4 regions of the Paenibacillus sp. BR2-3 genome follow, and region 3 is predicted to be linked to each of the others. Evidence: riboswitches for the same ligand, from Rfam matches in the RefSeq annotation. Region 3 holds a riboswitch; each other region holds the start of a gene.
The links. A riboswitch is a leader RNA that binds a small molecule or an ion and turns the genes downstream of it on or off. The one in region 3 is predicted to bind cyclic di-GMP.
Positions count from the first base shown of each region.

Region 1: it holds a riboswitch for cyclic di-GMP, as region 3 does, so the genes downstream of both, PaeBR_RS02875 (transglutaminase-like domain-containing protein) here and PaeBR_RS01720 (anti-repressor SinI family protein) in region 3, are expected to answer to the same signal.
Region 2: it holds a riboswitch for cyclic di-GMP, as region 3 does, so the genes downstream of both, PaeBR_RS20945 (S-layer homology domain-containing protein) here and PaeBR_RS01720 (anti-repressor SinI family protein) in region 3, are expected to answer to the same signal.
Region 4: it holds a riboswitch for cyclic di-GMP, as region 3 does, so the genes downstream of both, PaeBR_RS10630 (thiamine pyrophosphate-binding protein) here and PaeBR_RS01720 (anti-repressor SinI family protein) in region 3, are expected to answer to the same signal.

Region 1 is NZ_CP126311.1:582,580-590,524, forward strand. It holds gene PaeBR_RS02855 (glycosyltransferase family 39 protein) at 1-2,333, shown strand, start outside; gene PaeBR_RS02860 (glycosyltransferase family 2 protein) at 2,371-3,348, shown strand; gene PaeBR_RS02865 (GtrA family protein) at 3,338-3,742, shown strand; gene PaeBR_RS02870 (class D sortase) at 3,783-4,442, shown strand; cyclic di-GMP riboswitch class I at 4,554-4,634, shown strand; cyclic di-GMP riboswitch class I at 4,706-4,786, shown strand; gene PaeBR_RS02875 (transglutaminase-like domain-containing protein) at 4,800-5,609, shown strand; rRNA gene PaeBR_RS02880 (16S ribosomal RNA) at 5,972-7,529, shown strand; rRNA gene PaeBR_RS02885 (23S ribosomal RNA) at 7,788-7,945, shown strand, end outside.
Region 2 is NZ_CP126311.1:4,347,174-4,355,118, reverse strand. It holds gene PaeBR_RS20965 (response regulator transcription factor) at 103-810, shown strand; gene PaeBR_RS20960 (sensor histidine kinase) at 807-2,216, shown strand; gene PaeBR_RS20955 (ROK family protein) at 2,372-3,397, shown strand; gene PaeBR_RS20950 (MFS transporter) at 3,417-4,616, shown strand; cyclic di-GMP riboswitch class I at 4,733-4,827, shown strand; gene PaeBR_RS20945 (S-layer homology domain-containing protein) at 4,871-6,859, shown strand; gene PaeBR_RS20940 (DUF6531 domain-containing protein) at 6,856-7,945, shown strand, end outside.
Region 3 is NZ_CP126311.1:351,689-359,633, reverse strand. It holds gene PaeBR_RS01735 (metal-sensitive transcriptional regulator) at 1-218, opposite strand, end outside; gene PaeBR_RS01730 (diguanylate cyclase) at 384-2,222, shown strand; gene PaeBR_RS01725 (helix-turn-helix domain-containing protein) at 2,490-2,831, shown strand; gene PaeBR_RS01720 (anti-repressor SinI family protein) at 2,904-3,050, opposite strand; cyclic di-GMP riboswitch class I at 3,090-3,177, opposite strand; gene PaeBR_RS01715 (2-oxoglutarate dehydrogenase E1 component) at 3,731-6,598, shown strand; gene odhB (2-oxoglutarate dehydrogenase complex dihydrolipoyllysine-residue succinyltransferase) at 6,651-7,945, shown strand, end outside.
Region 4 is NZ_CP126311.1:2,232,812-2,240,756, reverse strand. It holds gene PaeBR_RS10635 (methyl-accepting chemotaxis protein) at 466-1,716, shown strand; cyclic di-GMP riboswitch class I at 1,844-1,938, shown strand; gene PaeBR_RS10630 (thiamine pyrophosphate-binding protein) at 2,107-3,735, shown strand; gene PaeBR_RS10625 (carboxymuconolactone decarboxylase family protein) at 3,747-4,115, shown strand; gene PaeBR_RS10620 (hypothetical protein) at 4,302-4,652, shown strand; gene PaeBR_RS10615 (ketoacyl-ACP synthase III) at 4,706-5,698, shown strand; gene glpK (glycerol kinase GlpK) at 5,784-7,274, opposite strand; gene PaeBR_RS10605 (ATP-binding protein) at 7,415-7,945, opposite strand, start outside.

The sequences.
Region 1 (7,945 bases), 230 kb from region 3:
TGACGGACCCCTTGTGGTCCTCCCTGGACCTGACATGGCTGGGAATAACCTATCGTATATGGGGCTTTATCTTTATTCTGACGGCGGTAGCGTTGGCAGCACTCTATTCTTTTAAAAGAGACCGCCTGAATCTGTCCAAATCCTACTTTATCGGAATGGTCTTAATTGTGGTTGTGTTTGTGCTGGGAACCAAAATGCATGAGCGTTATCTCTTCCCGGTCCTGATTCTCTGTCTATTCAGTTTTATAGAAAGCAGGGACCGCCGTTTCCTGACCTTGTTCCTGGGATTCAGCTTGACCCAGTATCTCAATGTCGGCTACACGCTGGCCCATCTGAATGCCGGCATTAATCCGGGATCGGATGGAATTGTGCTGACAACGGCCATCGCCAATCTCGGGCTCCTGTTATATATGCTCTGCATTGGATACCATGTGTATATCAAGAAAGTGACGAAGCCTCTTCTCCCGCCGTACACAGCGGCAGAAAAAAGTGCCGGGGATATGAAGATCATAGAAGACATCCGGCCGTTTGCGGAAAGTGGACACGGGTTCCGGCTGAAGCTTCAGCGCAAGGACTGGATATGGATGGCTGCGATCACAGCCGTTTATGCCGCACTGGCTTTATTTCATTTAGGTTCATCCAAATCACCGGAAACACTTTGGGAGCCGGCCACCCACGGCGAGAGCTTTTACGTAGATTTGGGTGAGAGCAAGCCATTGGAGCGCGTGAACCTATTCGGAGGTGTGGGAACAGGCAAGTTTAAGCTGGAATTCGGCCAATCCCCGGATGCGTGGAATAACCAGGTCGATGTAGACGAGGAAGTCGGCAATGTATTCGTGTGGAAAAGCCAACCCCTGAACGTCACTGCCCGCTACGTGAAGCTTACAGTGAATTCACCGGGATTTTCGCTGTATGAGATGGCTTTTTACGAGCAGGGAGGCGGAAGAACTCCGCTTCCGGTTGCCGGTGTGACTCCCGAGCCCGGAGCCGTTCCCAAACACGGAACCCCGGCCCATTTATTTGATGAGCAATCCATGATTCCGGAGTATTCCGGGTTCATGAATGGAACCTATTTCGACGAAATTTATCATGCGCGTACGGCTTATGAGTATGCACACGGCATTGTACCTTACGAGAATACGCATCCACCGCTCGGCAAGCTGCTCATAGCTGTAGGGATGGAGCTTTTCGGTGTAAATCCCTTCGGGTGGCGGATTATCGGCACGCTGTTCGGTATTGCCATGCTGCCGCTTATCTATATGATGGCTTTTCGTTTATTCAGTAAAAGCAGATACGCCGCCCTTGCAGCGGGATTATTCGCACTTGATTTCATGCATTTCACCCAGACCCGGATTTCAACCATAGATGTGTACGGCGTCTTTTTCATCATGTTAATGTTCTACTTCATGCAGCGCTATTTCACACTTAATTTCTACCTCGTTCCCCTAAGGAAAACGCTGGTGCCGCTGTTCTGGTCAGGACTATTCTTCGGCATCGGAGTTGCTTCCAAGTGGATCGTGCTGTATGGTGGTGCAGGGCTGGCGATTATGCTGGCACTGGTATTATTCGAGCGTTATAGGCAGTACCGGGCGGCGGGACGTGTTCTGGCCGAAGGGAAGCTGGGTGATCTGGAACTGAGAAATGCCAGTCAGAAGGCCGTTAAATCCTTTTGGAAGAATACGATTCTTACCTTGTTAAGCTGCATTGTATTCTTTGTGCTAATTCCTATCCTCATATACAGCCTTTCCTTTATTCCGGTCCTGACAGTAACGCCTGAAGGATTTACGGTAAAAGGTTTGATTGATGCCCAGATCAATATGTATGACTATCACAGCCAGCTTGTAGCTACCCATCCTTTTTCTTCATCCTGGTGGCAGTGGCCGTTTATGAAGAGACCTGTCTGGTTCTTTAGTGGCGGAGAAGGCCTCCCGGAGGGTCAGGTGAGCAGTATTGTGACTATGGGCAACCCGCTGATTTGGTGGACAGGGATTTTCACTATGCTGGCTGCTCTATGGCTGACGGTCAAACGCAAGGACAAAAATCTGTACATGATCTGGATTGCCTTCTTCTCACAATACGTGCCCTGGATGCTTGTCCCGCGCGAGACGTTCCTTTACCATTATTTTGCCATGGTGCCGTTTCTGATTCTTGGTATTGTTTATGTGATGAAGCTCCTGGACAGCAGGTCTCCAAAAGCCCGTTTTGTACGTTATATTTTTGTGGCGGCTGCGGCGCTGCTCTTTATCGGATTCTATCCGGTGCTGTCGGGTATGGTGGTCAGAGGGGATTACGTAACGAACATCCTGCGCTGGTTCCCTACCTGGGTTTTTTAAAATTATAAATAGTTAACTATGCTTGAGGAGGAACGTAATGAAGGCCAGATACAGCGTAATTATTCCTATGTTCAATGAGGAAGAAGTTGTTGCCCATACGTACGATCGATTGAAAAAAGTAATGGACGGCTGCGGTGAACCCTATGAGCTTCTATTCGTTAATGATGGGAGCCGTGACCGTACCGTAGAAATCATGCGGGAAATCAGCAGCCGCGACGAGAATGTGAAGCTGATTGATTTCTCCCGTAACTTCGGACATCAGGTAGCTATAACCGCAGGCATGGATTATTCGGAAGGCCAGGCGGTTGTTGTCATTGATGCCGACCTTCAGGACCCGCCGGAGGTAATATTACAGATGATTGCGAAGTGGAAGGAAGGTTATGAGGTCGTGTATGCGAAGCGGCTGAAGCGCCATGGAGAGACTCTTTTCAAAAAAGTGACGGCAAAACTCTTCTACCGGCTTCTAAGCAGCATGACGAGCGTGGATATTCCAACAGATACAGGGGACTTCCGCCTGATTGACCGGAAAGTGTGTAATGTTCTTAGAGGATTAAAGGAGAAAAACCGTTACGTCCGGGGACTGGTGAGCTGGGTGGGCTTCCGCCAGACGGCGGTCGAATACGTGCGTGAGGAGCGTTTTGCCGGGGAGACAAAATATCCGCTAAAAAAAATGATCCGCTTTGCGCTTGACGGAATCACCTCTTTTTCACATAAGCCGCTGAAGATCGCGTCCTATATTGGTTTCTTTCTTTCCTTAACCAGTTTTATTTACCTGTTCTTTGTATTGTTTCAGAGGCTGTTCACATCATGGACCGTTCCGGGCTGGACTTCAATAGTAGGTGTCAATTTGCTATTTAACGGCATTGTGCTTATGCTGCTTGGGATCATTGGTGAATACATCGGCCGGATTTACGACGAATCCAAAGACAGACCGCTCTATATTGTGCGTGAGACGGCGGGGTACCGTAATGGAGAATTTGAGGATGACCGGAAGGACGATATTTATGCCCGATAAAAGCCTCCGCACCGGATTCATTCAATTTCTGAAGTTCAATGCGGTCGGCCTGCTCAACACGCTGATTGATTTTGCTGTATTTACACTGCTGCACTCCATAGGGATGCTCTATCCGGTGGCTCAGGTCATTTCCTACAGTGCAGGTACGGCCAACAGCTTTATTCTTAACAAAAAAGTGACCTTTCGGGATCGGGAACGTGTCAGTCAGGAAGGGTTCGACCGGACGCAGCTGCTGAAATTTATTGCGCTGAATCTGGCCGTGCTGGGAATCTCGCTGCTGCTTATGCGTCTTTTGACAGATCAGCTCGGGGTTCAAGTTTTGATGGCTAAAGTTATGGTTACGTTTATTACAGTAATTATTAACTTCTTCGGAAGCCGGAAATGGGTTTTTTGAAAGGATAGTATGAGCTTATGAATAGAAGGGAGTGCGAATTATGCGTAAGTTTTCCTATCTGCTTATACTTGGCGGTATTTTGATCTTGCTCTATCCGAAGGCTAATGAGTGGTATAACGATTGGCAGCAAAGCCAGCTGTTGAAAGACGCGGAACAGAGCTACAATGATAGTGCAAATCCCACGGCTGATGCTGATCTGGAAAGCAGATATGCCAAGGTTGCTCAGTTGCTTGCGGATGAATCGGCTCTGGACGAGCAAGCCCAGACTGCAGGGGACAGTCCAACCGCAGCCGGGCCGGAAATGGGCGATAACGTTATTGCACTCCTTGAAATTAATAAAATAAACCTGAAGCTGCCTGTGCTGGAGGGGGCTACGAAAGCCAATATGAAGCATGCCGCCGCACATATGCAGGAAACAACCCCCCTCGGTCAGATCGGCAATGCAGCTATAGCTGCACACAGGGCCAGAACGACCGGAAGATTATTCAACAGATTGAATGAAGTAGCCATTGGAGACATTATTACTGTAAAAACAAAGAACCAAGTCTATGAGTACGAGGTTTATGATATTTCAGTGGTGGAGCCAACCGACGTTTCTGTTCTGAACGGCAACAATAAAGATAAGATTCTTACCCTTATAACATGTGATCCGCTCGTAAATCCGACACATCGGCTTATAGTGCATGCCAAATTGTCCTGAAAGATATGATAAATTTGAACTATCATAATTTTAATAATATGAAAATAAATCTATCTACTTTACTATTGAGTAATTGCGAAAATATGGTAATATATTAACTATAAAAGCTAAGCACGATAACGGCAAACCTATTGAAAAGTAGGGACGCAAAGCTAAAGGGCCTTCCCGTAAGGATGGCAGCCAGCTACCGAATGAAGGGCTTTTTTTTGTTTGTTCAAGTCTATTTCTATCAGACTCTACTAAATAGTACAAAGATAGAGCTTATACGATAATAGCAAACCTGACGAAAGTTAGGGACGCAAAGCTAAAGGGCCTTCCCGTAAGGATGGCAGCCAGCTACCGAAAGGAGTTTTATCCTTGAAAAAGGTTTATTTTATGTTATTAACGCTATTTGTAGTGGCCACTTCTGTTCAGGTGACTACAGCAGATGCTGCAACTACCGATTCCAGTTGGTTGAATACCTCGAAGCTTACGGAGGGTGTAATCGGAATTGAATACGAAGTGCCGAAAGACAAACGCACCAAGCTGATGATTACTAAGGACAATAATAGCTACACCTATAATCTGTTCTCTTCTCAACAAAATGAACGTTTTCCACTTCAACAAGGAAATGGTTCCTATAAGGTTACTGTTCTTGAGAACACTACGGGTAACAAATACAGAACGGTCTACTCTGCAATGGTACAGTTGTCCTTAAGCAACACTAATGTTGTATATCTGAATTCCGTTCAGAATATTAAATGGAGTTCCTCGGATAAAGCCATTCAAAGAGCTCAACTGCTGACACAAGGAAAGAAAACAGATGAAGAGAAAGTGAAAGCCATCTATAACTACATCGTTAAGAACGTGCAGTATGATTATGGTTTAGCGAGTTCAGTATCCAGTGATTACATCCCTAATATAGATAATACTCTTACGGACAAAAAAGGTATTTGTTACGATTATTCCTCCTTATTTGCCGCAATGCTTCGCAGTGTAGATATTCCAACCAAACTGGTTATGGGGAACACGAGCTATGTCAGTCAGTATCATGCCTGGAATGAAGTGCTGTTGAATGGCAAATGGGTAACCATTGACACGACTGTAGACGCTGGATTGATCAAGAACAAGAAAACTGCAACGCTGATCAAAAGCTCGAATAAATACACGACTGCTAAAGTTTATTAATACTTGTTGAAATTTAACTCAATTAATGGACAACCTGCTTAATAATTAAGCAGGTTGTTTTTATTTTGCTGATAGGGTTGCTTTTACCCCTGAGGATGGGGTATTATAAGTAAGCGTTGTTGGAGAAGAAATAAGCGAAGTGATTAGCGAAATAAGTTATTTCGAAAAAAAAGCTTGCACTCCTCAATACAATGTGATATATTATAAGAGTTGCTGGTGAGGCATTAATGACCGACAACGAGAACTTGATCTTTGAAAACTGAACAACGAGTGAGTGGGATTTTATGAAAGTGAAATCCAAAAATGAGAATGTAAATTCTCGTCAGATGTTTCAAAATGAGCTATCGCTCTTTCTAAATACCAATTTGGAGAGTTTGATCCTGGCTCAGGACGAACGCTGGCGGCATGCCTAATACATGCAAGTCGAGCGGAGTTTTATTGGGAGCTTGCTTTCAATAGGATTTAGCGGCGGACGGGTGAGTAACACGTAGGCAACCTGCCCCTTAGCCTGGGATAACTACCGGAAACGGTAGCTAATACCGGATAATTTCTTTGTTCTCCTGAAGAGAGAATGAAAGACGGAGCAATCTGTCACTGAGGGATGGGCCTGCGGCGCATTAGCTAGTTGGTGAGGTAACGGCTCACCAAGGCGACGATGCGTAGCCGACCTGAGAGGGTGAACGGCCACACTGGGACTGAGACACGGCCCAGACTCCTACGGGAGGCAGCAGTAGGGAATCTTCCGCAATGGGCGAAAGCCTGACGGAGCAATGCCGCGTGAGTGATGAAGGTTTTCGGATCGTAAAGCTCTGTTGCCAGGGAAGAACGTCTCATAGAGTAACTGCTATGAGAGTGACGGTACCTGAGAAGAAAGCCCCGGCTAACTACGTGCCAGCAGCCGCGGTAATACGTAGGGGGCAAGCGTTGTCCGGAATTATTGGGCGTAAAGCGCGCGCAGGCGGCTATTTAAGTCTGGTGTTTAAACCTTGGGCTCAACCTGAGGTCGCACTGGAAACTGGGTGGCTTGAGTACAGAAGAGGAAAGTGGAATTCCACGTGTAGCGGTGAAATGCGTAGATATGTGGAGGAACACCAGTGGCGAAGGCGACTTTCTGGGCTGTAACTGACGCTGAGGCGCGAAAGCGTGGGGAGCAAACAGGATTAGATACCCTGGTAGTCCACGCCGTAAACGATGAGTGCTAGGTGTTAGGGGTTTCGATACCCTTGGTGCCGAAGTTAACACAGTAAGCACTCCGCCTGGGGAGTACGGTCGCAAGACTGAAACTCAAAGGAATTGACGGGGACCCGCACAAGCAGTGGAGTATGTGGTTTAATTCGAAGCAACGCGAAGAACCTTACCAGGTCTTGACATCTGGGTGAAAACACTAGAGATAGTGTCCCTCTTCGGAGCACCCAAGACAGGTGGTGCATGGTTGTCGTCAGCTCGTGTCGTGAGATGTTGGGTTAAGTCCCGCAACGAGCGCAACCCTTAACTTTAGTTGCCAGCAGGTAAGGCTGGGCACTCTAGAGTGACTGCCGGTGACAAACCGGAGGAAGGTGGGGATGACGTCAAATCATCATGCCCCTTATGACCTGGGCTACACACGTACTACAATGGCCGGTACAACGGGAAGCGAAACCGCGAGGTGGAGCCAATCCCAGCAAAGCCGGTCTCAGTTCGGATTGCAGGCTGCAACTCGCCTGCATGAAGTCGGAATTGCTAGTAATCGCGGATCAGCATGCCGCGGTGAATACGTTCCCGGGTCTTGTACACACCGCCCGTCACACCACGAGAGTTTACAACACCCGAAGTCGGTGGGGTAACCCGCAAGGGAGCCAGCCGCCGAAGGTGGGGTAGATGATTGGGGTGAAGTCGTAACAAGGTAGCCGTATCGGAAGGTGCGGCTGGATCACCTCCTTTCTATGGAGAATCGTCACCTGCAATGGTGACATTCAAATCTGGAAGCGTAAGCTTCTATAAGAACCTTAGGTTCGAACACTCACTCGTTGCTCAGTTTTGAGAGTTTAAGCTCTCAAATGCAAGAAACTTGATCCTTGAAAACTGGATACCGAAACGAATTTGCGTTTTAGAACATCTTTTAGCTAAAGCTTGTGTCAAGCAATTGATCAAGTTTAAAACTATTAGTGGTCAACTATTTTCCCTAGCGGGAAAAAGTTTGGTTAAGCTAATAAGAGCACACGGAGGATGCCTAGGCGCCAGGAGCCGACGAAGGACGTGGCGAACAACGAAACTGCCTCGGGGAGCTGTAAGCAAGCTTTGATCCGGGGGTGTCCGAATGGGGAAACCCAGCTGTGGTAATTCGCAGTTACTTCTCT
Region 2 (7,945 bases), 1.0 Mb from region 3:
GTTCCGGTATGGGAATGATGTAAATACGTTTACATCTTTATTATTTTAACGCATTATTATAAGAAAAACTGAAAAATTAAAATAACGAAGAAGGTGGGCAACCTGTCGAAGCTCCAGGTGTTAATTGTCGATGACGAATGGAATATGAGGAACTTGCTGCGGATTTATTTAATGAAAGAAGGATTTATGGTTAAGGAAGCCGCGACGGGCCGCGAGGCATTATCCATGATCAAAAAGAATGCCTTTGATATTATCCTGCTTGATGTGATGATGCCTGATATGGATGGCTGGCAAGTATGCAAGGTGGTCAGAGAGACAGATTCGGTCCCCATTCTGATGCTCACTGCACGTTCTGAAACAAAGGATAAAGTTCATGGGCTCGGGATGGGTGCGGATGATTATTTGACCAAGCCTTTTGACACGGAAGAGCTGCTCGCGAGAATATACTCTTTACTTCGGAGATCAACGATTAATCAGATCTCTGAGCCTCAGGTATGGGTGATGGAATTTCCGCAGCTAACCATACTCCCGGATGCCCGGGAGGTTCGTGTTCAAGAGGTTGGGGTCGAATTAACCCAAAAGGAGTTCGATCTACTTGCTGCATTAGCCCAGAGCAGGCAGCGTGTCTTTAGCAGGGAGGAGCTGGTGGAAAGGCTGTGGGGGTATGATTACGAGGGCGAGACTCGGGTTGTAGACACCCATATCAAAAATATGCGTGAAAAATTGCAAAAGGCGGGCATGAGTTATAATCCGATTCAAACTGTGTGGGGAGTAGGCTATAAATTTCATGTTCCGGGAGATAAAGAATGAGAAATAACCGGATCGGCTTTAAGCTTGGCCTTGTGATCATCACTGTATTTCTGATCGTTTTATTATTCCTCGGCTTTGCAATTGACAGAATGTTTACTAATTTTTACTCAGCAGAAATGCAGAGAGAAAACGAGGAGATTACCTCCCACTTCGCGGTTATGGCCAATGCCGATGATACTACATCCGAGCAAACCATGAAGACATTTGCCGAGTTTTCGGGTGTCAGTATTTTTAATATTTTAAAAAATGGGGAAGTCATCCTGCATTCAGGAATACATGATTCAGCGGACCGATCCTTTATTAGGGCTTCCGACATCGATAAGATTTTCTCCGGGGAGAAGATAAATCTACAGTATGAGGATACTGCGGGACATCGTTATATGGTGTCGGGCCAACCGATATCCAGCGGAGGAGTAATTAACTCGGCTTTATACGTCATGTCCTCTACGGAACAAATGGAACAATCGCTATCAGGCGTGCGGAACTTATTGCTCCTCTCGGGGATGGGTGCATTTTTACTGGCCCTGGGCATAACCTGGATTATCGCTCAAATTCTATCCCGTCCGCTATTGCAAATGCAAAGTGCGACCCGTAAAATTGCCCAGGGTGAGCTGGAAACCCGATTGGAAATCAGAAGTAAGGATGAAATAGGCACTTTAGCGGAGGCAATCAATGATTTAGCGGTGGATCTGCAGCGCTACCGGGATACCCGCCAGGAATTCTTTTCAAATATATCCCATGAGCTGCGGACACCCATAACTTATCTGGAAGGATACTCCAAGGTGGTTAAGGAGCAGTTGTATGAAACTGAAGAAGAGAAGGACAGGTATCTGGACATTATCTATCAGGAAGCAGTAAGACTTCAGCATTTAGTAGATGATTTGTTCGATCTGGCAAAGATGGAAGAGGGAAGAATCTCACTTGTGCCGGAATGGATCGATTTGTCCGAACTCATTGAACAGGCTGTCCGAAAGGTCGAATTGAAGGCGAGGAACAAAAGTCTGGGGCTGAATATCAATCAATCAGGAACAGCTATAATGGTTCGTGCCGATGGCAAACGTATGGAACAAATCGTACTAAACCTGCTGGAGAATGCCATTCGTTATACAGAGCAGGGAAGCATAGATGTTTATTTGATATATGGCTCTGACTCCATCACTATTATAGTGGAGGATACCGGGGTTGGTATTCCTGCAGATGAACTGCCCTATATCTTTGAACGGTTTTATAGAGTCGAAAAGTCCCGTTCCCGTCAGTATGGGGGTACCGGGTTGGGTCTGTCCATTGTGAAGAAGCTGATTGAAATCCAGTGCGGACAAATAAAAGTAACCAGTGAAGCAGGAATAGGTACCCGTTTTGAGATCAGCTTTGTGCTGCCGCCGGAGAGTCGGGAGGGAGGTATATGAACAAAAGACTTCGGAGATCCTTCCGAAGTTTTTTTCAGCTTTGCTTATCTAGTGACCCATTCCAGCCATTAATCGTTTCAGCCAGTATAACGGGTATGGCCATAAAAAGACTATTTATTAAAACACTTTTATAAAGTATTATAATAACTGAGGTGATGGACGTGGAGAACATTGGCGGAAATGCCATTGTGATTAAAGAGGTAAATATAAATCTGGTACGAAAAGTCCTGAAGGAGAAAAAACAGGCTACAAAACGGCAAATTGCCGAGATTACCGGACTCAGTATTGTCACTGTCGGCACGATGCTGCAGCATTTGGCAGGGCAAAATGAAGTGCTGGAGGCAGGGTTAACCTCATCCCGTGGAGGGAGGCCGGCGCAGCAATATATTTACAACGAGGATTACGCGCTTGCGTTGATTTTGTTCCCGCATGAAAGGGATGGGGACATCTTTATACATAGCTCTGTGGTTAATCTCTCCGGCAGTTGTGTGTATGAAACAGATGTGAAGGTTGAGAAGGTGAATCTGCTGAGCTTGGAACAGATCATTGACACTTCGCTTGCCGGGCACCCCTCTATTCAGGCTATTGGCCTAGGCTTACCCGGTGCGGAATACGATGGTAAAATGGTTGTTTCGGACTATGAGGCATTGCTCGGCATCTCTGTAACGGAGCATTTCAGACTCCGGTATCACAAGCCGGTTGTCATAGAGAATGATGTGAACGCGGCAGTCATAGGTTTCTGTAACAGGACGCAGGTAGAGGCGGATTCCTCAATAGTCTATTTATATTTCCCCGAGCGGTTTCCACCAGGTGCGGGTATTTTTATCAATGGAAAGCTTTATAAGGGAAAACGCAGTTTCGCGGGGGAAGTGGCCCATATGCCGCTTGGGATTCCTTGGGGTGAGGATTCTTTGCTTGCATCTTTTGAGCGGCTGTGCGAAGCGATAGGCAAACTTACGGTGGCGGTCAGCAGCGTGCTAAATCCTGATGCCGTGGTGCTGTATGGAAGCTTTTTAAGGCCGGAACATTTGAATGCAATTACCAAATTATGCGGCACACAGCTCCCGCCAAGCGCAATGCCGAGGGTGATTCTTTCGAAGGATTTTGCGGCTGATTATGTAAAGGGCATGATTGTACAAACCTTGAGTACGCTGGAACCCAACTTGCAGTTAACCAAATAAAAATACAGGTGGTAATCGAATGGCTACATTTTTCTTAATCATTATATACTTGGCTTTTATCAGTCTGGGATTGCCTGATTCGATGCTTGGAGCGGCTTGGCCTGTGATGCAGCAGCAATATGGGGCGCCGATAGAAATAGCGGGCTTGCTGTCCATGATTATTGTAGCGGGTACGATCTTCTCAAGTTTGGCAAGCGGAACCCTGCTTAAACGGTGGGGTACGGGGAATGTTACCTTTATAAGTGTGACGGTTACGGCGGTGTCGTTATTGGGATTTTCTTTGTCACCCTCGATCCTTTGGCTCGCTATTCTTGCCTTGCCGCTTGGTTTGGGGGCGGGGTCTATCGATGCAGGGTTGAATAACTATGTAGCTACCCACTATAAAGCCCATCATATGAGCTGGCTGCATTGCTTTTGGGGAATTGGCGCGATGCTTGGACCCATTATTATGTCCCATTATATGGCCAGTGATAATTCCTGGAAGAGCGGTTATTTGGTTGTAGCTATTATACAATTTGTTCTGGTGGTACTGCTTTTCTGTACTCTCCCTTTATGGAAGCGAGTGGAGAATAACAATATTAAAGAAGGAAATGAGTCTCAAGCAGATCGGAGTAACATTGTGCTGTCAGAGACCGTATCAAACGAAAAACCCTTGAAAATCAAGGGTGTTAAACTGTCCCTTCTTACGTTTTTGTTCTATGTGGGTATGGAAGCAACGATGGGCTTGTGGGGCAGCAGCTTTCTTGTTAACGTTAAGGATTTATCGGCCGTTGTGGCCGCCCAGTGGGTTTCCTTGTATTATGGAGGAATTACCGTAGGGCGGTTTATCACCGGATTTGTTACATTCAGATTCAACAACCGCATTCTGATACGTGCAGGGCAAACGATAGCTCTGGTTGGAGCCATACTTTTGGTCATTCCGCTACCGACCATCTATTCACTTATCGGTTTTATTTTGGTAGGTTTAGGATCTGCACCTATATTTCCCTGCATGCTGCATGAGACGCCTGTGTGGTTTGGAAAAGAGCATTCGCAGAGAATCATGGGTTATCAGATGGCTGTAGCCTATACAGGCGGGGCCTTATTGCCGCCTCTGCTTTGGTGGGTGGGAGCTCATACTACCTTTATGATTTTTCCGTTTGTTATAGTGGCTTATGTTGTCGTTATGCTTATCGGGTCGGAGAAGATCAATGCTTTGATGGAGAGACGTCTGAACTGACTTATAAACATGACCTGAAAAAATACTATGGTAATAATATGTAGAACTGTGTATAATTTTGGAAGCAGCAAGACTTATTGACTATACATAAAGCACTATTAATGGGAAACCAAGTGCTTGAACAAAGGCAAACCCGTACGAAAGTCGGGGACGCAAAGCCACGGGCCTTCCGTCATGATTCCATTCATGACCTGGCAGCCGGGTTTCTCAAGAGGCTTGGTTTTTTTGTTGTTATTTTTAAGGGGGAGAAATTTATGAAAAGCGTATTTTGGAAAAGAGCGGCACTGCTGCTGATGGCGGGAGTAATCGCGACAGGTGGAATGCCCGTCAACCGGACATTTGCGGAAACGGTCTATACCTACAAGGATGAAGCGTCTTCATTAACTGTCGACGGAATCAATGTTCGGGAATCGGGGACTCATGTGGTCTGGCGGTCCAGAGCTGCGAATTATGCGGGTCAAATCTATTACGGCAATACGGCTACCGGAAAAACACTTGCAGTAACAAATCACGGTAAAATGACGGATACTCCCGTCGTTGGTGTTAATGGAAAAGGCGAGCCGGTTGTTGTATGGGCTGACAAAAGAAACCAAATCGCCGGGACTGTTAATTTTAACTGGGATATCTACAGTTACAATGTCCAAACGAAGGTCGAGACCAAGCTGAATGTAAATGAAGGGCAGAATCGCATACCTTCTATCGACGGCGATTATATTGTCTGGCAGACTAACCCTCAATATGACATGCATTTATATGACCAGACAAATGGGACTTTGACAGATTTAGGTAAAGGGAGAGACCCGGTCGTAGCGAACGGAAGCATTGTCTACCAAGGTGGCTCGGACGGCGATCTGTATGAATACGTGATTTCTTCCGGAACGAGCCGGAAGATTCTTGACCTGTCTTACACCTCTTACGTGGAGCGGTTCGTATTCAACGGAGAGCAGATTTTGTGGAAGCAGCGGGATTCTGAATATAAAGGAAAGTATACGTTCCTTGACCTGAAAGAGAGCGATCCCCAGCCGGTTGACTTGACCCAGCCGGTCATGTTGGGTAAAACCGAATACAAGGAAATGAGCATTTCAGGGGGAACAGCCGCTTGGCTGGAGGCTTCGGGCGGAGAGGCGATTGTGCGGAGCGCAGATTTACAGACCGGAAAAACATTCAGTCTGGGTGTCGTTAAGCCGTCCCAGTTTGTCGGCTTCAACGGAGAAGAACTCACGATTGCCAAGGATGGCCGGCTGGTTAGCAGGGAGGTCGTAAAAAGCGAAACCGGCGATACAGCTTCAACGGCTGCGCTTCAGCAGGGCAGGGATTCTATCGGCCCTAACGGCGGAGTGGTCGCGGGCGGACAAGACGTACGGCTCACTTTTGAACCGGGGACATTCGGCAAGGATTCACGGATTCTTGTAGAGAAAAGCGGACCGGCTGCAACGAAGAATAAAGAAATGACATGGCTTGGGATCTCTTGGACATGGACTTCGGAAGCGAAATTGGAAAAACCAGCTTCGCTTACCTTTGAATTAGAGCAATCCCCTGCAACAGCCGACCGCGCTAATCGGACAGGCGTTTACCGTTATAACGGGGCTACCGGACAGTGGATTTACGCCGGTGGAACAATGGACGCCTCCTGGCGGAACATTCGGACGCAAGTTGAAGAGCCTGGGTTGTACGCCCTGTTCCTAAACGAGCCTTCATTCACGGATATGAAGAGCCACTGGGCAAAAGACGAGGTGGAAGTGCTTGCATCCAGATGGATCGTGAATGGCATGGACACAGGACGTTTCGAACCCGGAAAATCCGTCACACGCGCTCAGTTCGCCAAAATGCTGGTTGAAGCCGCTGGTCTGAGAGGCCAAACGGAGGGGGGCGTTTCATTCAAGGATGTGCCTGCGGGCCACTGGGCATCGGATGCGGTAAAACAGGCGGCATCGGCGGGGTGGGTCAAAGGGTATGAAGGAAGTTTGTTTAAACCGAATGCCTCCATCACCCGCGAGGAAATGATGCTTATGCTGACGAATGCCGCCTCGCTGCGGAAAGAAGAGCAAAGTGAAGCGTTGACTGCATACACCGATGCCGCCAAGGTCCATGCATGGGCCAAGCCTTCCGTTCAGGCGGCCATCAAGAGTGGTCTCATTCAAGGGAACGGCGACCGATTGAATCCAGGGGCTACCTGCACAAGAGCCGAAGCCGCGGCTGTTATTTACAGATGGCTGGGCAAGAAAGGGGAAGTCTTTCAATGAGCAACGATAGGCCACAGAAAAACGGATGGAGCCGGGGGAATCGTCTTGGGCTTTTGGGCAAATGCTTTCTGGCATTTATCATAGTGCTGACGGGACTGCCGCTGCTTCCAAATCAGGATCTGCCGAAAGCTTATGCGGACACCTCGTTGAAGATTGATCAGAGTTCCTTCAGTTCAGTATATGGTGGACAGACACTAGTGAATTTCAGTTTTGACAATCCGGATCCCAAGGACAAAACGCAGGAATATCATGATACGGTCATAAATTTAAAACGTAATGGTTCCACGGTAGCTACACTGGATTCGGGCAGCTATGCCACTAATGCAAGTAACTATTATTTATGGGACGGACTGATAAGCGGCAAGCCGGCGCCGGAAGGTGACTATCAAATTCAAGTCACCCCAACCCGTTTTCCCAATAACGGCAGTTCGGGGACTGTACAGGTTATCAATCCTAATCCACCGCAGCCCAAAGGCTTGGAGATAATCCGAGACCCGGAAAGCGGCAAGTATATTATCCGCGGCATTGCGGAGATCGGCACCAAGGTAGAGCTTAAGATGAAACTGATTCAGAGGGTTCGCGACAATACGACCTTCGATGACGAAAAAGTGGAGACCCTCGTTACGGGAGTTCCCGTGAAGCCGCGAACCTCATCTTGGGCACTTAACATACCTGCGGATGCTTCCTATTTCACGAATTTTCCGGAACGATCCGATAATCCACCGGCTAAATATATCGGAGAGTGGGAAAAGCAAATAGAGCTTCCGGCTTATAAAATTGCGGAGATTCAAGCCTTTTCTATAAGGGATTTTGATAGTAAACGTTCGACAGGCTCCGAGAAGTTGAAGGTGCTTAAATACACTGCTCCTGCATGGGGTATTAACTGGGCCGTCGTAGCCAGCTATTATTATGGTGTAGATGAGAAAGATGCAATCGTACAGATGATCAGTGAAATTGCCAAATTCAACGGCTTCCCGGTCGAGGACTGCAACGATCAGGTCTGTTATGGTCCAATTGATGAGGGAGTTAACCTATGGATTATGAACCCGAAGCATGCAGGTGAAATCGGTCACGAGGATGACGACC
Region 3 (7,945 bases):
AGCGCGGACTGGACCGCAGCGAGCTGATTAAGCACATCATCACAGTAGGTATCACGCTCAATCATACCCTTGATCCCGCGGATCTGGCCTTCAATCCGGTTGAGACGCTTCGACAGTCCATTCTTGAATTCAGCGGAATGATGACTCTTGAGATCAACAGAAGTATGGCAACCATTCCCGCCGGGTGAACCCGTGTGTCCTTCCTCATGTGTAGCCATGATCATCCTCCTTAATCCCAATATAATATACCCCCCATGGGTATGTCAAGCGAAGTCCGCTCTTTTCATAAATTCTTTGAGAAGTTTTCAGCCGCACTATGAATATTGTAAAAAATCCCTTAAAATAAACAAAACAATCTACCCGTATCGAGAGGATGAACACCAGTGCCCGGAAGCACTTCTGATAACAACAAGTGGAATTTGGGCTATACATACGTATATGCTGTCTGTATAACCGGCATCGCCCTATTACTGATTTACAATCAAGGAATCTTTCCGCACTATACCCCTTCCACTTGGGGATGGGTCTATGCCTTGGTCGGAGCCGCCGTCATTTTGGCCCTGCTTTCCTTCCAGCTGCCTCCGCATGGTAACGGAATGTCTTTGGATTCCTCCGTTTATTTGGCCTGCATTTTTGTATTCGGGCTGTCTTTCGCCTTAACGGTACTGCTCTTATCCTCATTCATTCTGTGCATTGTGAAACGCGATACCATCTGGTGGAAACATCTGTTCAACTTCAGTGTATATACGATAATGATAATGGCCACTTCCCTAACCTTCTCCGGTTTTGGGGGAAGCTCCGGTCCGCTGCTGAGCGGACTCCTTCATGCATATGCAATCAGCATGGCCATCTATTTCTCCTTTAACGCCTTACTGATTGCCCTCTTTTATTATATTGTGTTAAAAGCCAGCCTGCTCGATACGTTAAAAGGACTGATGCGGGACACCCTTCTCGCCTACCTGAGCACTCTGGTGTTATCCCTTGTATTGACGATTCTTGTCTATCATAACGGTATTGTCGGATTGGTTCTCTTCCTGTGCCTCAGTGTACTGCTGTCCTATTCGTTCAAACAAATGTTTACGATGTATCGCAGCATTGAGGAGCGGGCGAACAGGGATCAGCGTACGGGTCTCTTCAACCACAGCTATTTCGAGGTCGTGCTGGAAGAGGAAATACGTAAATCTCAAATGAACGGTGCAGCCCTCTCGCTGGCGATGATCGACATTGATGATTTCAAGAAATATAACGATCACTTCGGCCATCTAAAGGGCGACGGACTGATCGTCTTTTTGGCGGAAATGCTGAAGAATGAAACCACGGATTCGGAGATTATCGTATCCCGTTATGGCGGAGAGGAATTTTCGCTGCTGCTGCCTTCGCATGACACCGTTCAAGCCAAGAGTTTCATCGACCGTTTGCGAAAAACCCTCAACAACTCACTCTTTGAAGGTACGGAGATTTTTCCGCAGGGCTGTCTGTCCTTCTCTGCCGGCATTGCCGGCTACCAGCCGGATATTCATGATAAATCAGAGCTGGTGGAGCAGGCGGACCAAGCATTATATTATGCCAAAAAGCAGGGGAAAAACATGGTGCATATCTTCGGCAACCAGTCGCTTCTGGAGCAGGATATCGATTTCAGTCAGGAGGTACGCGACATTGAGCAGCAGCTCAACCTGTTTATGTACAAGGATCTGGAGACATTTAAGCATTCCAAGCGTGTATTCCGGTATGCTATGGATGTCAGCGAGCAGCTTCATCTGGACGCTCTCTCCAAACGGAAATTTACGCTGGGCGCCCTCATCCATGATATCGGCAAGCTCGAAATCCCTTGGGGTATCCTTAATAAGAAGGACAAGCTTGAGCCTGAGGAATGGGAAATGGTCAAATGGCATGTAACCTGGGGCAAAAAAATGGCGCTAACGAATGACAAATTCAAGGATTTGGCACCCTATATTGAACTGCATCATGAAAGATATGACGGTACGGGGTATCCGTACGGCTTTAAAGGTGAAGAAATTCCCCGCTTATGCCGGATGCTGACGATCATCGATTCTTTTGATGCAATGACAACGGAACGTCCATATCAGACTACAAAATCCGTGGATGAAGCGATTGTTGAATTGCGGGCCTGTGCGGGAAGCCAGTTCGATCCTGAACTCACAGAATTTTTCATCCGCTATATTGAATCCCGCGAACTCCGCCCCAAAGTGGCCTCGTTATAGAATACAACTCCTTTACTTCTCGGGTTGTCCTCATTCATTGCACAGACGGCCTCTTTTCTGTTTAAAAGAGAACGATTACGTTTATTAAGCAGAAAGATATGTAAAAGTGATGCCATGCGAGTTCCTCCAGTGATAAAAAATACCATACCGGCTTCTAAAGGTATACGCGGCATTCGATTACCCTGATAATCCCACTTCATTAGCCTTTGTCGGTTTAGAGGATATTTGCTATAATAATAGCAAATATCATGGAGGGGCGTTGTCATCATGTCAGAAAATTTGGGTCAACGCATCCATCAGCTCCGCCTGGATAAGGGCTTATCCCTATCCGAGCTTGCGGACAAGGCAAATGTGGCCAAATCATACCTAAGCAATGTCGAAAGAAACATTCAATCCAACCCTTCTATTCAATTTCTTGAAAAAATCGCCGGTGCGCTTGAAATTTCTATGCAAGATCTTCTCTATGGCGATCTTTCCGAGGATGAGGAAGGGTCTCTTGATGCAGAATGGTTCCGGCTTGTGCAGGAGGCCATGGCTTCCGGCGTAAGCAAAAAGGAGTTTAAGGAATTTCTGGACTATCAAAAATGGCGGATTGATCAGCAGAACTAGCAGAATCCGTAAAAAGTACAGCGGCAGACGCTGTGCTTTTTCGTATGTAGCACCATCATAACCCCTATCTCTTTACATCGCCTGTAAAGACTTCTCACTGAAGAACTGGCGAATCTCCTGGGCATTGATTCCCGCCTTTTTAGCCTTAAGGAGCAAGTAAACCCATTCCAGATCCAGATCTACCTCTTGTAGTTCTACGTTATCCCCCTGGTTGGACATATCCAAAAAATCTCCTCCTAAGATTCTGATTCTGAGTCCCCAGGCAGTCCAGCCATCATAGTAGTATTTCTACCTTAGACCTGTGACTTTGTGTCCCTGACTTTAGGCAGGTTTACCTTTTTCTGGACCCTTTATGTTAAGGGTCTGGCTTCAATTTTGATGAATATGCTCTCTGCAATAACATTATACAGAGATTATAAGAAAAAGTGTGTCGATTTGTGGGAATATTCATTCGTGAAGAGAAGAAAAAGAATGGCCGATTTTGACAAATGCTTGTACCAAACCTTTAATTAAGGGGAATTTGCGGGAAAAAATAGTGTTAGGTGGGCATATACTGTTTAAATTGACTGTAATAAGTTAATACCCCATTCTCAAATTTTGAAACCGCTTTTTTTAGAAATAAAACAGGACAATTGAATCATTTTGATAGGCCTCTAGATTCGATAGATAAAATTTATAATAGTTCTTCTGAACGGCCTCCTGATCTATACCGTTTTGCGAACGGATTGGACGAAAGTATGAATTGATTACGCGCACTTAAAGTAGCACAATAGGAGGGTGGCAATAGCATTAAAATGCTTTATGATTACTGTAGATTGAAAACGCAAACATCGCAGCTCCGAATAGCGTTAAGCATTCAGCGCTACATTTTGGAGTTCATCCGTTAGGAGGATGTATTCATGGCAGCCAAAGAGCCCTATAACGAATCCATTTGGAGTAAGTATTACGGACCCAACTTGGGGTATATTCAAGAGAAGTATGAGCAATTTGCCAATGATCCGGCTTCTGTAGAAAGTAATTACCGTGAACTTTTCACTGTATCCGGCCCTCCCCCCCTGACTCCGGATTCCGAACAAGCTCCGCCGTCCGTAGTTTCAGGAGACCCCGAGTGGCTTAGAAAAGCGGTAAGAGCATCCAAACTGATTGCCAATATTCGTATATATGGCCATATGGCCGCCAATATTGACCCGCTGGATCGCGAGCATAACTCCATGACGAAATGGCTTAATCCGGAAACTTATGAGCTTACCCGGGAGGATCTGATCGCTCTGCCTGCCTCGCTGATTTGGGAGAATGCGCCGGCTGATGTTCTCACTGGATGGGACGCCGTTCACCGGATGCGTCAGGTTTATACACAGACTATAGCTTATGAGTTCGGGCATGTACACGACGAGCAGGAGCTAAGCTGGCTGAACAGTCAGGCCGAATCAACAAGCTCTCCCTCTCCTCTGAATAACACAGAACGCAAGGACCTGCTCAAACGGCTGATACAGGTAGAGCAGTTCGAAACCTTTTTACACAAGACCTTTGTAGGTCAAAAGCGATTCAGCCTGGAGGGCAATGATGCACTGGTTCCCATGCTGGACGAAATCGTACGTGCTGCTGCATATGACGGTGCTGAGCATATATTGATGGGCATGGCCCACCGTGGACGGCTCAACGTGCTTGCTCATATTTTGGGCAAACCCTATGATATTATTTTCTCTGAATTCCATCATTCTCCGAACAAAGAGCTGTTCCCCTCCGAGGGGTCAATGGGTATTAACTATGGCTGGACCGGTGATGTGAAGTACCACCTGGGTGCAGACCGGGCGGTCCGTGAAGGTGAAACCGTGCGAACCCGGCTGACGCTCGCAAATAATCCCAGTCATTTGGAATTCGTCAATCCGGTTGTGGAGGGCTTTACCCGGGCAGCTCAGGAAGACCGCAGTACGCCTGGAATGCCTATATTGAACACGAATAAAGCAATGGCGGTACTGATGCATGGGGATGCCGCTTTTCCGGGCGAAGGTATTGTGGCGGAAACCTTGAACATCGGCAAGCTGAAGGGTTACCAGAATGGCGGAACGATCCATATCATCGTCAACAACCGGATCGGCTTTACAACAGAAAGCGAGGATTCCCGGTCTACCCATTATGCAAGCGATTTGGCTAAGGGGTATGAAATTCCGATTGTGCATGTCAATGCGGATGATCCTGAAGCCTGTGTTGCTGCCGTTCGTCTCGCCAGCGCCTATCGTAATTTGTTCAAGAAAGATTTCGTTATCGATCTGATCGGGTACCGCCGCCACGGACACAATGAAATGGATGATCCGGAAACTACCCAGCCTATCGTTTATGGCAAAGTGCGAAACCATCCGACCGTTCACAACATTTACGCCGGGCGTCTGATCCATGAGAAAGTCACCACCCAAGACGAAGTGAAGGTATTAAATACCGAGGCAGAGAGCATTCTGCAGGAAGCTTATGATAATATGAAAGAAGGCAAACACAAGAACACGGAGAGCAAAACGGCCGTTCCTGTTCAAACCGGAGACTCCGGTTCGCGTTCCACAGCCGTAACCTTAAGCAACCTGCGCGAGATTAACCGCCAATTGCTGACCGTGCCGGATGGCTTTCAGGTCTATCCGAAGCTGCACCGTATTTTGCAGCGCCGCAAGGATGCTTTAAATGAAGGAGAAAAGGTGGATTGGGCGCTGGCGGAAAGCCTCGCATTCGCAACCATTCTTCAGGACGGCACACCGATTCGCATTAGCGGACAGGATTCACAGCGCGGAACCTTTGCACATCGCCATCTCGTCCTGCATGACAGTGAAACGGGAGCGTTATTCTCTCCATTGCACCTGCTGTCCGGATCACAGGCATCGTTTGCAGTATACAACAGCCCGCTGTCCGAAGCATCGGTACTCGGCTATGAGTATGGCTATAACGTCTTCGCGCCCGAGACCTTCGTCATCTGGGAAGCGCAGTACGGCGATTTCGCCAATGCTGCACAGGTTATTTTTGACCAGTTCATTGCCGCTGGACGCGCCAAATGGACGCAGCGCAGCAATCTGGTCATCCTGCTTCCGCACGGCTATGAAGGACAGGGTCCGGAGCATTCCAGCGGCCGGCTGGAGCGTTATTTGCAGCTGTCGGCAGAAGAGAACTGGACTGTGACCAATCTGACCAGCTCGGCGCAATATTTCCATCTGCTGCGCCGTCAGGCGGCATTATGCGGGCAGGGGAACGCTCGTCCTCTGGTTATTATGACACCAAAGAGTCTTATCCGTAATCCGCGCAGCACCTCCGAGGGAGTGGAGCTGGCTGCAGGCCAATTCCAGCGGGTACTGGCAGAACCGCTGCTGGGCCAAAAGCCCGGCGAGGTGAAACGCTTGGTTGTATGCAGCGGCAAGGTTGCCGTTGACCTGCAGACTGAGCTGGAGTCAGCGCGTGATAAGGATTGGTCCTGGCTGCATATTCTCCGGCTGGAGCAGTTGTATCCTTTCCCGGAACGCGAGCTGGCAGCACATCTGGGCAGCTTCACTTCGCTTCAGGAGATCGTATGGGTACAAGAGGAACCGAAGAACATGGGCGCCTGGAGCTACGCTGAACCCCGTCTGCGGGCTATCGCTCCGTCCCACACCAGCGTTCAGTATATTGGCCGTCCCGAGCGTTCCAGCCCGGCAAGCGGATATGCAGATGTTCACAGCTATGAGCAGCGGAGAATTGTCTCGGAAGCCCTGAAGTTAAATTCGCAAGTACAAGCGGCTGTGCCGTCCACCTGAAAGGACGGCGTCACAATAGTGTAAACCATTATGTTTGGGGAGGTAGCGGCCTGTGTCTGAAATCAAAGTACCTGATCTGGGTGAATCCATTTCCGAAGGAACGATCTACAAATGGCTGGTCAAAGAAGGTGACACTGTCGGACAGGGAGATGTACTCGCAGAGCTTGAGACCGATAAGGTCAATCTGGAGATTAGCGCGGAGGAAGATGGCGTCATCTCCTCCATTCTGCGTCAAGCCGGCGAGAATGTAGCTGTCGGCGAAGCCATCGGTGTGATCGGCAGCGGAGCTGCTGCGGGAAGCAGCAAGCCGCAGGCGACAAATGCTGCGGCTGAAAGCGCAGCGGACGCGGCTGCCGGCAGCGCCACGGCTGCACCGGCAGCGGAGAGCGTCAGCGCTGCTGCACCTGCCGCTGCGCCCGAAGGGCCGGGAGCGGGCGACAGCCCCGCTCCCCTGGCTTCGCCGGGCGCAAGGAAGCTGGCACGGGAGCGCGGCATCGAACTCGGCGAGGTAAGCGCCCGTGATCCGATCGGCCGGATTGGCCAGGCCGATGTGAAGGAACATGGCGCAGCAGGGCCGGGGGCCGCTGCGCCAGCGCCGTCCACGCCGCAAGGCAAGGCGGCGGGTGCTTTGCCGGCAGCCGGCAAAGCGCAGCAGCCGGAGGACGGCAAGGCCGTTGAGCGCAAGCGCATGTCGCGCAGACGGCTGACGATTGCCAGCCGCCTGGTGGAAGCGCAGCAGACCGCGGCGATGCTGACCACCTTCAACGAGGTGGATATGACCGCCATCCTCGACATCCGCAAGCGGCGCAAGGACGCCTTCAAGGAGAAGCATGAAGTCGGACTCGGATTCATGTCCTTTTTCACCAAGGCAGTTGTCGGCGCACTCAAAACCTATCCTTTACTTAACGCCGAGATTGACGGCGAGGATCTGCTGATCAAGAAGTTCTATGACATCGGTATTGCTGTCGCTGCCAAGGAAGGACTGGTCGTTCCGGTCGTCCGCGATGCAGACCGGCTTAGCTTCCCGCAAATCGAGCGGCAGATCGGCGAGCTGGCTTCCAAGGCTCGCAACAATACACTCAGCCTGTCCGAGCTGCAGGGCGGTACATTTACGATAACCAACGGCGGGGTATTCGGCTCCCTTTTATCCACACCGATTCTTAATACGCCGCAGGTCGGCATCCTGGGCATGCACAAGATCCAACTCCGCCCGATTGCGCTCGATGAAGAGCGGACTGTCAACCGTCCGATGATGTATATCGCGCTTTCATACGATCACCGGATCGTTGACGGCTCGGAGGCGGTAAGTTTCCTCGTCAAGGTGAAGGAACTGCTGGAAGATCCGGA
Region 4 (7,945 bases), 1.9 Mb from region 3:
AAGTTGGTCTATGGTATATAGAATGTACAGAGAAATTGCTCCTTTTAGGATGGTTGGTGGTACTTCCATTTTACCAAAGGACGGTTTCTTTTTTTGTGATTTTAAAGAGGATTGTCGAAACTTTTTCTGCTTAAAGCAGCGGAGAGGACGGAACGATTGTGGAAAAGCGGTAGCGGTCGCCTTTGTCCCCGGATTTTCACCGCTAAGGAGAATAAATAAAATCTGGGGACAACAGCGATTGGAACAACGGTCCGTTCGCGGAGCGTCCACAGCAAGCGTCAATGTACATCCTACTCGAAAAACAACGGGGATACCCAAAGCCATTTATATGGCTTATGGGACACCCCCTATTTTTATACCACTTTAAAGATTTATGATTTATGTCAATTCTTACAATAGACCTCGGCTCCCAAAAACACCTATAATATTACAATAGTCAACATAATTAAGGGGGATCTGTTTGTTATGGCCTGGATGAACAAGCTTGCGTTAAAAGAAAGAATCATTGCCGGATGTTTTATGGTTGCCGCGTTGTTCGCTGTTCCTGTTTTGATTGCATTTTTGATTATAGGTAAAGCATTTGCAGGAATTATCCTGGTAGCTTTACTTGGCGGTCTCACATACCCTCTTTCCCGCTACATTGAGAGAACGCTTACATCATCCTTTGACGACATTTCCAATATCTCGCACACGATCGCGAAAGGAGACTTTACTTCCAGAGCTGATGAGACAGGCTCTATGGGCGATATAAGCCGCTCGTTCAACAGTATGATTGATAAACTCAAGAAAATCCTTACAGAAGCCTCACAGATTACCCGCCAGGTAACGGATGCAAGCCGCGGGATAGAGAATAAGAATCAGGATTTGAAAATTGTAATGGCTCAAGTCGCTTCATCCTCCAATGAACTGGCTCTCGGAGCGAATGAAATATCCGTTGATATTGCCGATATGGCGGAATCTATAAAAGACATAGAGACTAAAGTATCCAACTACACAAGTTCAACGAAAGAAATGAACAAACGTTCAATACATACGCTGGATCTGGTTGAAAAAGGCAGACATTCTGTAGATACCCAAGCTGCCGGAATGCGGAAAAATATCGATGCTACCGAAAAAGTAGCGCAGACCATCGAGGCCCTCTCCCAAAATGCCAAAGGCATAACGATGATTACAAAGACGATTACAGAGATTGCCGAGCAGACCAACCTCCTCTCGCTGAATGCTTCCATAGAAGCGGCACGGGCCGGGGAACATGGACGAGGCTTTGCCGTCGTTGCCCAGGAGGTTCGTAAGCTTGCTGAAGAATCTACCGCCTCCACGAAAGAAGTGTTCGGTCTCGTAAGGAGTATCGAGAATGATATCAAGCAAGCCATTGAGAATATCTCCATCAATGAAGAAGTCGTGCAAATACAAAATGAGATGATTGTTGAAACCGCCCAGATTTTTGCCCAGATTGTACAAAGTGTTCAGTATATAACCGAGCAAATTTCTTCGTTCTCTGCAGAAAGCGACAGCATGCTGGAGAGTGCGCAGAAAATCTCCGGCGCTATTCAAAATATTTCAGCAATCACTGAGCAAACTGCTGCCGGAACCGAGGAAGTTTCAGCGGCAATGAACGAACAAATTCATGCGCTTCAAGCGGTAGCCGATGAAACTGAAATTATGACCCGTTCCGTACTTCAACTGCAAAAGACTATCCATGTCTTTAAGTTTTAAATAGAATCTAATTTTCCTAATTTATTCACATTCTTCGTCAAATTTCGAGCTATTATGTATAATTTTATTGACAAAGGTGCTCGAGGAATATATTGTAAAGGAAAATTATTCTTCTTTGAAATTCACAAATTTATATGGGCAAAATTCTCGAAAGAGAATGACGCAAAGCCATGGATCTACAGCCTCGGTAATTAATGGGGTCATGACTGCCAGGTTGCTGAAAAACCAGAATGACTGGATTATTTATGCGGTCTCTACGGCGATTTGTGCTACCAACCTGTGCTCTGTATTTGAGCACAGGTTTTATTTTTTTAATTTTATAGGTCTGACGATTTCTATTCGATGGATCGATAATTTAATCTACATAAATTCACTTGTGAGGTGTAACTTTTGAAGACAGTCGCAGATTACATGGCAGAAGCACTACGTAACCTCGGAGTAACCCATGCCTTTGGAATCATAGGTAAATCTATTTGTCCTGCAGCTTTAAAGATGGTGGATTATGGAATTGAGTTTATCCCTGGGAGACATGAATCAAGCTCCGGGTTCGAAGCCTCCGGTTACGCTCTAAAAACCGGAAATCTCGGAGTAGCTTTTGGTACCTCTGGCCCAGGAGGCACTAATTTGCTCACCGCAGCAGCGCATGCTAAAGCTAATAACTTACCTGTCTTATTCATTACCGGTCACCAGTCCATTAAAGAACTAGGAATTCCACAATGCCAGGATTCGTCCTCTTATCTTGCTGATCTGGCAGAGATGTTCAGACCTGCTACATTGTTTAGTAAGCTTGTTGAACGCGGCGACCACTTCGGCACCATTTTTAATCATGCGATTTCAATTGCACTGAGCGGCAAGCGTGGACCTGTTCATCTTTGTTTACCTTTTGATGTTCAGACGGAACGGCTTGAAGAATGCAATATTATTATCCCGGAGCGGGAATTCCTCGTAAGTTTTGCTAACATTGATCGTGTAATTTCGGCCATTAATAACTCCATTAATCCCTTAATTATTGCCGGTAAAGGTGTTAATCGGTCTGAAGCCCATGTGGAGCTGATTCAATTAGCTGAAATCTTTAATATTCCTATCGTGACCTCGCCTGGAGGTAAAGGAGCTATTCCTTGGGATCACCCGTTGTATCACGGTCCGATCGGTGTCGGGGGATGCAAACACGGTGAAGATCTACTGAACCATAGTGATTTATATATCGTTCTGGGATCACGGTTAAGCGATATGACCATCTGTAATCTGGGGCGGGAGAATCATCCGGCGACATTGATTCAGTTTGACAGCGATCCTACCTTTGTCGGAAAAATATTAACCTCCAAGACCATACAGGTAACCGGAGATCTTCGCCAAAACCTGAGGCTGTATATCAATAATATTAATCCTGACACTGTTACTAAACGCGAAACCGTGCCTGTAGATTATACGGAAGAGCTCCCTGTCCTCCCCAAGCTCTCACTGGCATCGGTACTAAGCACTATGAGTGATCTAATCCCTTATAATAATACAGTGTTCGTCGACGATGGAAGTCACGGTTTCAATGCTGTCAAATGGTACAAGGTGAAGAAACCAGGCAGCCTGGTTTTTGATGCTTACTTTGCTTGCATGGGCAATGCGATCGGCATGGCCATTGGAGCCAAGGTGGCCTCACCCGCTGAAACGATTTTCTGCATCACAGGCGACGGCTGCTTTATGATGCTGGGGACAGAGATTAATACAGCCGTGTGTAAAGATATCCCTGTCATCTTTATCGTTGTGAATAATATGCAACTGGATATGGCGCTAAAAGGTATGGAGAAAACTACAGGCCGAAATGATGGGACTATATTCGAAGTACCTATGGATGTTGTAAAATTCGCTGAATCATTGGGCGCTACCGGCTTTAAGTGTGAGACTGCAGAACAATTTGCTTCAGCAATTAGAGAAGCTGTCGCTTTGAATGCTGTGGCCGTCATCGAATTGTTAACTGACCGTGACGAAGTCCCCCCAACCGCACACCGTACACTAAATCTCTAGAGGAGGTACATATGAGCGACAATGTTATGAATGGCCTGGACCACTTTTCTAATCTTTCCGGAGACTATGGCGCTAAAGCCTTGGCTCCGATTAAAGAGCATTTTCCCGATCTGGCTGAATATATAATGGGAAACGCCTATGGTGATATTTTTCAGCGCAACACCATCGGCAATGACTGGAAGGAAATCGCGGTCATCTCTTCCTTAATTACAATGGGACAGTTTGACCAACTGGGAGTTCACTATATCATGGCGCTTCGTGTCGGGATCACTATTGAACAAATCAAAGGCACGTTATTGCATTTAGTCCCTTGTGTAGGAGCACCAAGAGTGATTAGTGCTTTTAATGTCCTACTCTCTACACTTGATGAAATCCAATAAATCTTTCACGACATTTTAATACATTTTTCGACTTTTACATTGCATATTTGAGAAATATATGAAATAATAGAGTTAAAATATCCCAAAAATAAAAGGTTAATGTCGAAAATTGACGTTAATAAATAGTTTTAGCGGATATAAAGATTGGCATGCTTTAAAACAATTAACAATGGGAGAGATGCACAAATGGGGAAATTTAATTTAAAGACGGATTCAGCTAACAAGGTAATGAATATCGAGCTGGAAGGTACTTTCTCAGAAGAGGACGGCACAAAATCCATTCAGGCCTATAAACAAACAATTAGTCCTATCAATCCTGCCGACTACGAACTCCTAATTGATTGCAGAAAACTTAATGTAACCTCAGCTGATGTTGTTCCTCTGCTTGAAGGGTGCTTCATCATGTTTAAAAGCGACGGTTTCGTAAAAGTAAAACTCACACTTGAGAATAATCCTATCCTTAAAATGCAGCTGTCCCGACTGGGTCGTAAGGCTGGAATTGAGAATTTAGAGATCATTTCTACGGTAAGTGTCTAGTCCATTAATGCGGGTTTTAGGTTAAGCATGCTCGTAATTTTAGGAGGAATTATATGGCTGGGATTCGTATTAAGGACATCGATATTTATCATCCAAGCAACAAGATTGGGAACGACTTTTTCATTCAGCATTTTGATGAAAAGGGTATTGATATCCGTGGACTTTTGACGGCCTTAGGTCGTGAAACCCGCTACAGCATTGACAATGAGGACGAGAACTCCCTGACAATGGCTTTTGAGGCCGCCAGCAATGTTTTGGAGAAAACCGGACTTTCCGGAGAAGATATCGACCTTATCGCCTATGCGACTCAAACTCCTGAATATATCTTTCCTACGAACTCATTAATGATCCACCGATTAATTAACGGCGCATCCCATGCGATATGTATCGACAGTAACGCCAACTGTGCCGGAATGACGGCTTCAATTGAACAGGTTAGCCGCCAAATGATTGCAAATCCCAGAATCCGGCGCGCTCTGGTCATCGGTTCCGATCACGTTGCACCTCATGCCGACAAGAATGATCCCGTTTATTATGCTAACTTCGGTGATGCTGCTGCGGCAGTCATTTTGGAACGTGATGAGAATTCGACAGGGTTCATTGATTCTATTTACCAGACAGACACTTGTGTCTATGGTAATTCCTTGTTTCCTGCTGAAGGCTTGGCTAAGCTGGGCAAGACAGGAGTGAACACCGGGGAGTTCAATGTTAAGTTTATTCCCTTCGATGATTCAATCTGTGTTGGTGCTGCATCTGAATCTATCCAAACCCTGCTGTCGAACAATGATATTGCACCAGAATCTATTAAAGCAGCCTGTTTCTCACAGCTGTCACTTCCTAATATTCTTGCCGTTTCCGAAAAAGTCGGCATCGATAAAGATGCAGCAGTATACATAGGTGATGAGTTTGGATATACCTCCACCAGCAGCCCTTTTATTGCCCTTCACAAAGCTGTGACCACCGGAAAAATTGAACGTGGTGATAAAGTATTGTTTTGGACGGTTGGTGCCGGCTGGCAAAATGTAGCTTTCGTTATGGAGTATTAAGTGAACTAAAAGGAGGTGTCCCATAAGCCATGAAAATGGCAGATGGGACACCTCCTCTTGCTTTTGAGAAACTCTTTCCAAGCTCCTAGTGCTTCTCCCAGCCCATTGTACGCGAGACTGCGTCCTGCCAGGCGTGGTAGCGGCGTTCGCGTTCCTCCTTCTCCATGAGGGGAACAAACACCTTCTCCGACTTGTTGAAGCTTAGCAGCTGCTCTCTGGTCCAGATGCCGGAGGTTAAGCCGGCTAGAAGAGCCGCACCAAGTGCAGTCGTTTCGGAGTATGTCGTCCGGGTAACCTCGCTGCCCAGAATGTCGGCCTGGAACTGCATCAGCAGATCGTTGCGAACGGCTCCTCCGTCCACTCTCAGCTCGGTAAGCGGCATTCCGGCGTCTTTTTCCATAGCTCCGATAACATCCCGCGTTTGAAAAGCCAGCGATTCCAGGGTTGCGCGCACCAAATGTCCTGCAGTGGTTCCACGGGTTAAGCCAAATATCGCGCCTCTGGCATACATATCCCAGTAAGGTGCGCCTAGCCCGGTAAAGGCTGGTACGACCACAACCCCTTCACTGTCTTCGACCTCTTTCGCCTTTTGCTCAGAACACGCCGGTGCTTCGATCAGTCCAAGCCCCTCCTGCAGCCACTGTACGGCCGCACCTGCCACGAACACACTTCCCTCTAGCGCATAATACATTTCATCCCCAAATCCCCACGCAACCGTTGTCAGCAGACCGTGCCGTGATACCACAGCTTCACTTCCGGTATTCATGAGTATAAAACAACCGGTGCCGTATGTATTTTTGGCACTGCCCGCTTCAAGGCAGGTATGGCCGAACAGGGCAGCCTGCTGGTCGCCGAGCACTGAGGTGATCGGAATATCAGCACCGAACCACTGGGACTGTGCCATGCCGAACTCTCCTCCCGACATCTTGATCTCCGGTAATATGGAGCGCGGAATATTTAATTCAGCCAGCAGAGTATCGTCCCAGGTCCGCAAATGCAGGTTAAACAGCATCGTGCGGGAGGCATTCGTTACATCTGTAGCGTGGATTTCTCCTCCGGTAAGCTTCCAAATTAACCAGCTGTCGATCGTTCCGGCAAGCAGCTCACCCTTTTCTGCCCGCTCCCGGGCCCCTTCCACATGATCCAGAATCCATGAGATTTTAGTGGCGGAGAAATAGGCATCGATGACAAGTCCGGTTTTGCTTGCGATTTCCTCCTTGAGCCCCTTCCCTTTCAGCACCTCGCATAACCCTGCGGTCCGCCGGTCCTGCCATACAATCGCCGGATAAATGGGCTTGCCGGTGGCTTTATCCCAGACCAATGCCGTTTCACGCTGGTTGGTTATTCCGATAGCTGCAATCTGGTTCGGCTGAATATTGCTTCTTTCAATAGCATCCCTTGCCGCAGCCAGCTGGGTCTCCCAAATTTGCTCCGGGTCATGCTCCACCCAGCCGGGACGGGGAAAAGATTGCGAGATGTCATACTGTCCCTGGGAGATCATACGCGCTTCCCGGTCGAACAGAATGGCCCGTGAACTGGTTGTACCCTGATCCAATGCCAAAATATAATCTGTCATAAAATAATGGCCTCCTGAGATTAATGGATATAGGATAATCAAAATAACATAACTTTTGTTCCACGATGAACAAGATTTATGTGCCTGTTTCAACAAAAAGCACCTCTGCTGTCAGAGGCGCCGTCAGGCTTTGTTTGAAATTACTGTTTTTCGACAGGAAGTCGAAGCGTGAAACGGGTACCTTCACCCAGCTTGCTTGTTGCGGAAATATGGCCTTGATGAGACTCTACGATATTCTTGACAATCGCCAGCCCCAGCCCTGTACCGCCTGAATCTCCGCGCAAACGCGCTTTGTCGGCCTTATAAAACCGTTCAAATATAAAGGGTAAATCCTCCGGAGGAATTCCGACACCTTCGTCGATAATTTTAATCTCGACATAGTGCCTTCCTTCCAGAACACTTTCTTCTCCAGTAATCACGATATTCTTCCCTGCAGGCGTGTGATGGAAAGCATTGTCCAGCAGGTTGGTTAAGACTTGCTCCAGCTTGTCCTCATCCGCTGCCTCCAGAACGAGATTATCGCTTAGCTTGCGGTACTGTAAATGAATCTCCCGCTCTTTGGCACGCACAGTGAACTTCCGGAACATTCTATCCAAAAGGTCATCCATATTCACCTGAGCCTTCTGCATATCCGTATGTCCGGCTTCCATTCGGGCAAGATCCAGCAAATC